2 regions of the Mesorhizobium sp. M2E.F.Ca.ET.209.01.1.1 genome follow, and region 2 is predicted to be linked to the other one. Evidence: riboswitches for the same ligand, from Rfam matches in the RefSeq annotation. Region 2 holds a riboswitch; the other holds the start of a gene.
What was found. Region 2 has a riboswitch for FMN ahead of EN852_RS04705 (6,7-dimethyl-8-ribityllumazine synthase). Riboswitches for the same ligand answer to the same signal wherever they lie in the genome.
Positions count from the first base shown of each region.

Region 1 (4,403 bases), on a different contig from region 2:
TCTGTGCGGCGGCGGCATCGTCAGCCATCCGGACGGGCCGGGCGCCGGCGTGCGCGCAGTGCAGCAGGCGTGGCAGGCGGCGGTCGAGGGCATTGCGCTCAACGAATTCGCCAGGAGCCATGCCGAGCTGGCGCGCTCGATCGAGAAGTTCGGCGACGGCAAGGCGGCCTGATCATGCAGAACCTGCTCCTCAGTTACTATGGCGACGACCTCACCGGCTCGACTGACGTCATGGAGGCGCTGGAGCTCGGCGGCGTGCCGACTGTGCTTTTCATGCGCAAGCCGGATGCCGGCCTGCTGGCGCGCTTTGCGCATTGCCGTGCCGTCGGCCTTGCCGGCACCAGCCGCAGCGAGTCCCCGCAATGGATGGACACGCATCTCAAGGACGCGTTCACCTGGCTGAAGTCGCTTGAGGCCGAGATCTGCCACTACAAGGTCTGCTCGACCTTCGATTCCAGTCCCGTGATCGGCAGTATCGGGCGGGCGGCCGAGATCGGCCGCGCCGTGTTCGGGCAGGGCTGTGTGCCGCTGGTGGTCGGCGCGCCGCAGCTCAGGCGCTACACCGCCTTCGGCCATTTGTTCGCGGCCTATCAGGACCGCTACTACCGCATCGACCGCCATCCAGTGATGAGCCGCCACCCGGCGACGCCGATGGACGAGTCCGACCTGCTTGTGCACCTGTCGCGCCAAACCGATCTCAAGTCGGATCTGCTCGACCTTGCAACGCTGCGGTCGCCCAACCGGGCCGCCGCCTTCGACAGGCTGGCTGCGGGCGCGGCGCTGCTGCTCGTCGACATCGACAGCCCCGAGAGCCAGGCGCTGGCCGGCAAGGAAATCTGGCGCGCTCGCAAGCCGGGCGGCTATTTCGTCGTCGGCTCGTCCGGCATCGAATACGCGCTGCTCGCCGAATGGGCGCAGCCCGCAGCCCCAGGCGAGGGCGTCCGCTTCCCGCCGCCGGGCGCCGCCGACCGCATCGCCGTCGTTTCGGGGAGCTGCTCGCCGACTACGGAACGGCAGATCAGGCACGCAATGGGCGACGGCTTCGACGGCATCGAGGTCGACCCGGTCGAGCTGGTGTCCGAACAGTCCGACCAGGCCATCGCGCGCGCGACAGCAGCCGGCAAGGCCAGCCTCGAGGCCGGACGCAGCGTCATCCTCTACACAGCGCTTGGGCCAGCAGCCGATCGCGGCGCCGAGATCGACCGGCAGGAGGGCGCCCGCCACAAGCTCGGACGCGGGCTCGGCGAGCTGCTGCGCGCCTTGACCGTGGAGCAAGCGTTGAAGCGTGTGATCATCGCCGGCGGCGATACCTCCAGCCATGCGCTTGGCCAATTGGGCGTCGACGCGCTGACGGTGCGCATGCCGCTACCGGCGTCGCCGGGCTCGCCGCTCTGCGTCGCCCATTCCGGCATCGCGGCGGTCGACGGGCTTGAGGTCGCGCTGAAGGGCGGGCAGGTCGGGACCGACCGCTATTTCTCCGCCATTCGCGACGGTCTCGGCGGTTGACAGGCAGGCTCCGCGCTTCCATACCAGCGGCGTCAATGTTCTCAGGGCGGGGTGAAAGTCCCCACCGGCGGTAAGGGACCCTTAGCTGGGACCCGAGCCCGCGAGCGCCTCCCGGCAACGGGAGGGTCAGCAGATCCGGTGCGATTCCGGAGCCGACGGTCACAGTCCGGATGAAAGAGAACGAAACGGTGAATGGTCCCGCTCGCGCGGGGCTCAATGGCCGTGTCGTGCGTCCTGATTCTGGTTCGAAACGGAAGGATGGACCCATGAATCAGCATTTCCCCAAAGACCAACATAGTCACCGTGTCGCCGTCATTCGGGCGCGCTGGCATGCCGATATCGTCGACCAGTGCGTCGCGTCGTTCGAGGCGGAGCTAGCCGTGCTTGCCGGCGGACGCTTCGCCGTCGAGGTGTTCGACGTACCCGGCGCCTACGAGATCCCACTGCACGCCAAGACCCTGGCCGAGACCGGCCGCTACGCCGCAATCCTCGGCACGGCCTTCGTCGTCAATGGCGGCATCTACCGCCACGACTTCGTGGCGAGCGCGGTGATCGACGGCATGATGAATGTGCAGCTGTCGACCGGCGTGCCGGTGCTCTCGGCGGTGCTGACGCCGCACAATTATCATGACAGCGCAGAGCATCACCGCTTCTTCTTCGAACACTTCAAGGTCAAGGGCCAGGAAGCGGCCAAGGCCTGCGTCGAGATTCTCGCGGCGCGGGAGCGCATCGCCGCCTGAAGCGTTTCACACTTTTCCTGGAATTGCTCTAAAAGCCTGTAGTATCTCAAAAATACTGAAATCGGGAGGATGTCGTGCAGACCAAGAAGATCATCAACGACGGCAACCGCGCCGTTGACGAGATGCTGGAAGGGATCCTCGCGGCGCATCCCGCTCACCTCAGGAGCGTTGACGGCAGCCCGCGCTCTATCATCGCCCGCAACGGTCCGAGATCCGGCAAGGTCGGGCTCGTCATCGGCGGCGGCTCCGGCCACGAGCCGACCTTTCTCGGCTTCGTCGGCAAGGGGCTGGCGGACGCAGCCGCCATCGGCAACGTCTTTGCCTCGCCGCCACCCGATCCGATCCTGGAATGCGCCAAGGCGGCGAGCGGCGGTGCCGGGGTGCTGTTCATGTACGGCAACTACGCCGGCGACGTGATGAACTTCGACATGGCAGCCGAGATGGCGGCGATGGACGACATCGAGGTGCGCACCGTGCTGACTACCGACGATGTCGCTTCGGCGCCGCGCGACCAGCGGGGAAAACGCCGCGGCGTCGCCGGCAATTTCTTCATCTTCAAGGCCGCGGGCGCGGCCTGCGACCGCATGCTTTCATTCGACGAGGTCGAGCGCATCGCCCGCAAGGCCAACGACCACACCTTCACCATGGGTGTCGCCTTGTCGCCTTGTTCGCTGCCGCAGACGCGGCGGCCGAATTTCGAGATCGGCGCCGACGAGATGGAGGTCGGCATGGGCATCCACGGCGAGCCCGGCATCGCGCGCGGCGCGCTCAAGAGCGCCGATGCTATCACCGACGAGATGCTGGATAGGATTCTCCCCGAAATGGCGCCGTCACGCGGCGACAATGTAGCAGTGCTCGTCAATTCGCTCGGTTCGACGCCACTGATGGAACTCTACATCATGAACCGTCGGCTCAAGCAGAGGCTCGACGATATCGGTGTCTCGGTGCACGCGACCTGGGTCGGCAATTACTGCACCTCACTGGAGATGGCCGGCGCCTCCCTAACCTTGGAGCATCTCGACGGGGAGTTGCAGACGATGCTCGACCATCCTTGCGACTGCGCGATGTTCAGGGCCGGCTGAGGAGTTTGCCATGACCTCGATCGGGTCGCCTGAACTGAGCAAGATGTTCGACGCCATCGCCGCCGCGATCGCGGCGGACAAGGACCGGCTCTGTCAACTCGACGGCGTGATCGGCGATGCCGATCACGGCATCGCCATGGAGCTCGGCTTCAACGCAGCGCGCGACGCGGTTGCCGGCCTCGATCTCGCCGCGACCGACCCGACAGCTCTGCTCAACACGGCGGCGAAATCATTCCTCAATGCGGTCGGCGCGTCGTCCGGGCCGCTCTACGCAACTGCCTTCATGCGCGGCGCCGCCGCCGTCAAGGGCAAGACGAAGCTCGGCGCCGACGATGCCATCGCCATGTTCCAGGCGATGGCGCAGGGCATCAAGGATCGCGGCAAGGCCGAGCTCGGCGAAAAGACCATGGTCGATGCCTGGCAGCCAGCGGCCGAAGCCGCTGGTGCCGCGCGGGCTGCTGGCAAGAGCCTCGCAGACAGTCTTGCCGTGGCACTTGCCGCCGCCGAGGGCGGCGCCGAAGCCACCAAGGACATGATCGCCGCCAAGGGCCGTTCCTCACGCCTCGGCGAGCGGTCGCTTGGCCATGTCGATCCAGGCGCGGCCTCGGCCGTCACGGTCATCGGCGCAATGGCGCAGAGCTTAAACAGCGCAATTCCAGGAAAAGTGTGAAGCGGTTTTCCGTCCGGACTTGCGTCACAACAAGCAGCGTTAGCGCTTTGCCTCGTCGAGGCGGTTGATCGCCTGGACGTTGCCGGCCGATGGTCCCTTCTCGTCGAATTCGGAAGCGAGCCAAGTGTCGACGATCGCCTTGGCAAGCTCCGGCCCGATGACGCGGGCGCCCATCGTGATGATCTGCGCATTGTTGGATTTGGCCGCGCGTTCCGCTGAATAAGTGTCATGGGTGAGTGCCGCACGGATGCCCGGCACCTTGTTGGCCGAGATCGAGACGCCGATGCCGGTGCCGCAGAACAGGATGCCGCGGTCGTTCTTGCCGTCGACGATCGTCTGGGCGAGGTTCTGCGAAAGGTCGGCGTAGTAGCCGGGCTGGCTGAGATCGCAGACGGTAAGGCCAGG
Region 1 is NZ_SADP02000018.1:45,454-49,856, forward strand. It holds gene oiaX (3-oxo-isoapionate-4-phosphate decarboxylase OiaX) at 1-172, shown strand, start outside; gene EN852_RS26880 (four-carbon acid sugar kinase family protein) at 175-1,506, shown strand; FMN riboswitch at 1,540-1,692, shown strand; gene EN852_RS26885 (6,7-dimethyl-8-ribityllumazine synthase) at 1,773-2,246, shown strand; gene EN852_RS26890 (dihydroxyacetone kinase subunit DhaK) at 2,321-3,328, shown strand; gene dhaL (dihydroxyacetone kinase subunit DhaL) at 3,339-3,998, shown strand; gene EN852_RS26900 (RpiB/LacA/LacB family sugar-phosphate isomerase) at 4,038-4,403, opposite strand, start outside.
Region 1: it holds a riboswitch for FMN, as region 2 does, so the genes downstream of both, EN852_RS26885 (6,7-dimethyl-8-ribityllumazine synthase) here and EN852_RS04705 (6,7-dimethyl-8-ribityllumazine synthase) in region 2, are expected to answer to the same signal.

Region 2 (4,403 bases):
GACTCGATGCGCGCCTATCTGCTCGGCGTCACCGCCGAGACCTGGGCCACCTTCCGCGCCGAGTTCGCGCATCTGTGGCGGACCGAGCGCACCGGCATCCTCTACCAGAAAAGCCTGTTCGAGGATCAGGGCGACAGGCTGGGTTCCGAGCAGGCGCTCGATCACATGCTGCATTCCATCTGGACCGACCTGCTCGGCTTTGCCGGCATCGAGGTGCACCGGCGCATCCTTGGGCTAGCCCACAATGCCGATTTCGAGACCATTGCCGATCAAGACCTGCGCGCCAGATGTGAGGCCAAGGCTTTGCGCTTCGGCCGCCACATCGCCGTCAACCGGCGCCAGATCCACAGCGTCGACGAGGTCAACAATCTGGCCGCGCTGATCGAACAGGAGAACTCCCTTTGAATGTCGGCGAACGCCATTACCGCACCATCTGGCTCAGCGACGATGAGCGCTCGGTCGAGATCATCGACCAGCGCTGGCTGCCGCATGAGTTCCGCATCGAGACGATCGGAACCGTCGCCGGCATCGCCACCGCGATCCGCGACATGTGGGTGCGCGGCGCGCCACTGATCGGCGTCACCGCGGCCTATGGCGTCGCCATCCAGATGATGGACGATCCGTCGGACGAAGCGCTCGATGCGGTGCGGGAGACGCTCAACAAGACGCGGCCGACGGCGATCAACCTGCGCTGGGCGCTGGACGAGATGCGACGCTTCCTCAAGCCGCTGGCGCCGGAGGAACGCGCGGAGGCTGCCTACAAGCGGGCCGCCGAGATCGCCGACGAGGATGTCGGGTTGAACCGCGCCATCGGCGAGAACGGGCTTGCCATCATCAGAGAGATAGCGGCGAAGAAGAAGCCCGGCGAAACCGTCAACATCCTCACCCATTGCAATGCCGGCTGGCTCGCGACGGTCGACTACGGCACCGCCACCGCACCGATCTATCTGGCGACCGAGGCCGGCATTCCGGTGCATGTCTATGTCGACGAGACCAGGCCGCGCAACCAGGGCGCCCAGCTGACCGCCTGGGAGATGGCCGGGCACGGCGTGCCGCATACGCTGATCGTCGACAATGCCGGCGGCCACCTGATGCAGCATGGCGACATCGACATGGTGATCGTCGGCACCGACCGCACCACCGCCAATGGCGACGTCTGCAACAAGATCGGCACCTATCTGAAGGCGCTGGCCGCGGCCGACAACGACGTGCCCTTCTACGTCGCGCTCCCCTCGCCCACAATCGACTGGACAGTGGCCGACGGGCTAGCGGAAATCCCGATCGAGGAGCGCTCCGGCGACGAGGTTTCGCTGGTCTGGGGCAAGACGTCAGACGGCAAGATCGCGCAGGTGCGCGTGTCGCCGGATCAGACGCCGGCGGCGAACCCGGCCTTCGATGTGACGCCGGCAAGGTTGGTGACGGGATTGATCACCGAACGCGGCGTGGCAAAGGCCTCGCGCGAGGGGTTGAAGGCGATGTTTCCCGAGCGAAGCTAATCCCCTCCGTCGCCAATGGCGACAGAGGGGGCGCGGTCCCGCCGGCGTATCTATGCTTGGGTTCCTCGCCCCCGCCAAGGCGGGGGAGAGGTGGCCGCGAAGCGGACGGAGCGGGGGCCTTCGTAGGGCGCTCCCCTCTCCGTCTCGGCTTCGCCGAGCCACCTCTCCCCACTTCGTGGGGCGAGGAACCTTGATCCTGCAACGCCGCGCCCCCGTCTACCTGCCGGTCATCCCCCACAACGGAGAGATTGGCTAGTCGCCAATTGACAGCGCCTGCCTCCCCCTCCATAGCTGCACCGTCAATGTTCTCAGGGCGGGGTGAAATTCCCCACCGGCGGTAAGGGTCTCGACCCAAGCCCGCGAGCGCCTTCCGGCCTTATCGGAAGGGTCAGCAGATCCGGTGCGATTCCGGAGCCGACGGTTACAGTCCGGATGGAAGAGAACGATCGCATAAGACGGTCCGCTCGCGCGGGCCGCATTTTTGCGTCGTGCGTCCTGATTCTGGTTCGAAACGGAAGGAAGGACCCATGAATCAGCATTTCCCCAAAGACCATACTGTCCGGCGTGTCGCCGTCATCCGGGCGCGCTGGCACGCCGATATCGTCGACCAGTGCGTGGCGGCGTTCGAGGCGGAGCTTGCCGCGCTCGGTGGCTTTGCCGTCGAGGTCTTCGACGTGCCGGGAGCCTATGAAATCCCGCTGCACGCCAAGACGCTTGCGGAGACAGGCCGCTACGCCGCGATCCTCGGCACCGCCTTCGTCGTCAACGGCGGCATCTACCGGCACGACTTCGTGGCGAGCGCCGTCATCGACGGCATGATGAATGTGCAGCTTGCGACCGGCGTGCCGGTGCTGTCGGCGGTGCTGACGCCGCACAACTACCATGACAGCGCCGAGCATCACCGCTTCTTCCACGAGCATTTCACCGTGAAGGGCAAGGAAGCCGCGAAGGCCTGCGTCGAGATCCTCGCCGCGCGTGCAAAGATTGCCGCCTGAGCAACCGGTGCACCAGAACTAAACCGATTTGGATTTCAGGACCGCGACGAGAGTGGTTGCGGTGCGTCGGAAATCCAGCCAGAAGCAACGGGGCCGCCCGCCCGGGTGGCCATTTCAAACGGGCTCGAACCAGATACGGGAGACTATTCGTTGGCTCGCATCACACTGAGACAATTGCTCGACCATGCCGCAGAACATGGCTATGGCGTGCCTGCCTTCAACATGAACAACATGGAACAAGGCCTCGCCATCATGGAGGCGGCCGAGGAGACCAAGTCCCCGGTCATCCTGCAGGCCAGCCGCGGCGCGCGCGCCTATGCCAATGACGTGGTGTTGGCCAAGCTGATCGACGCGCTGGTCGAGATCCATCCCGATATCCCGGTCTGCATGCATCTCGACCACGGCAACAACGAAGCGACCTGCGTCACCGCGATCCAGTACGGCTTTACCTCGGTGATGATGGACGGCTCGCTGAAGGAGGACGGCAAGTCGCCGGCCGACTATGCCTACAATTCCGGCATCACCCGGCGCGTCGTCGACATGGCGCATTGGGGCGGCGTGTCGGTGGAAGGCGAGATCGGCGTGCTGGGCTCGCTGGAGAGCGGCGGCGGCGAGCAGGAAGACGGCCATGGCGTCGAAGGCGCGATCAGCCACGACCAGCTTTTGACCGACCCGGTGCAGGCCGAGCAGTTCGTGCGCGACACGCATGTAGATGCGCTGGCGGTGGCCATGGGCACCAGCCACGGCGCCTACAAGTTCTCGCGCAAGCCGGACGGCGCGGTGCTGGCGATGAACGTGATCGAGGAGATCCATCGCCGCCTGCCCAACATGCATCTGGTCATGCATGGCTCGTCGTCGGTGCCGGAAGAGTTGCAGGAGATCATCAACAAATATGGCGGCGAGATGAAGCCGACCTGGGGCGTCCCGGTGGAGGAGATCCAGCGCGGCATCAAGCACGGCGTGCGCAAAATCAACATCGACACCGACAACCGCATGGCGCTGACCGGCGCGATCCGCAAGGTGCTGACCGAGAACCCGTCGGAGTTCGACCCGCGCAAATATCTGACGCCGGCGATGGCGGCGATGAAGAAGCTCTGCAAGGAGCGCTTCGAGCAGTTCGGCACCGCCGGCAACGCGCCGAAGATCAAGCCGATCCCGCTGGCGGACATGGCCAAGCGCTACAAGTCGGGCAGCCTCGACCCGAAATTCGGCTAAAGCGAAATCTCCCGCGACCGGTTCAATCCCGGTCGCGGGCATTGCTCCCCCCGAAACACGGCGGAACTTCGCACCGACAAATCGGTTCCTGCTCAGAGACCTTCCGGATCCGTTCCAAAGGAAGGAGCAATTCATGAGCAAGGATCGCGATAGCGAAGGACTGGTCTTCTCGGGCCAGGACGCACGACAGGGTGAAATCATCCTGCGCACGCGCACCCGCCGCATCATTTTCATCGCCGGGCTGGTGGGCATCGTGGTGCTGGCGTTGGTGGTCAGCCTCGCCGCGCATTGAAGACAGCCCTGATGTCTTCAGACATCGGTCACGGAACCATTCCCGGCTCTGCCCGGTTGAACGTCGCTGACGAAATTGAGGCGCGGTGAATTTACACCCCCTTGTCGAGACGATGTTCGAGACACTTTGCTGCGACATGCCGCTTCATCCGACCTGGCTGGACCTTGTCGGGCGGCTCTTGCTGACCCTGCTGGCCGGCTTCCTCATCGGCCTGAATCGCGAGGCGCGCGGCCATTCCGCCGGGCTGCGCACGACCATACTGGTCGGTCTGGCGGCCTGTGTGGCCATGGTTCAGGCCAACATGCTGCTCGACGTCTCCGGCAAGACGCCGGACTCTTTCGTGCGCATGGATGTGATGCGCTTCGCGCTCGGCGTGCTGACCGGTGTCGGCTTCATCGGCGGCGG
Region 2 is NZ_SADP02000002.1:259,082-263,484, reverse strand. It holds gene mtnK (S-methyl-5-thioribose kinase) at 1-405, shown strand, start outside; gene mtnA (S-methyl-5-thioribose-1-phosphate isomerase) at 402-1,496, shown strand; FMN riboswitch at 1,797-1,944, shown strand; gene EN852_RS04705 (6,7-dimethyl-8-ribityllumazine synthase) at 2,024-2,491, shown strand; gene fba (class II fructose-bisphosphate aldolase) at 2,642-3,706, shown strand; gene EN852_RS04695 (peptide ABC transporter permease) at 3,840-3,998, shown strand; gene EN852_RS04690 (MgtC/SapB family protein) at 4,111-4,403, shown strand, end outside.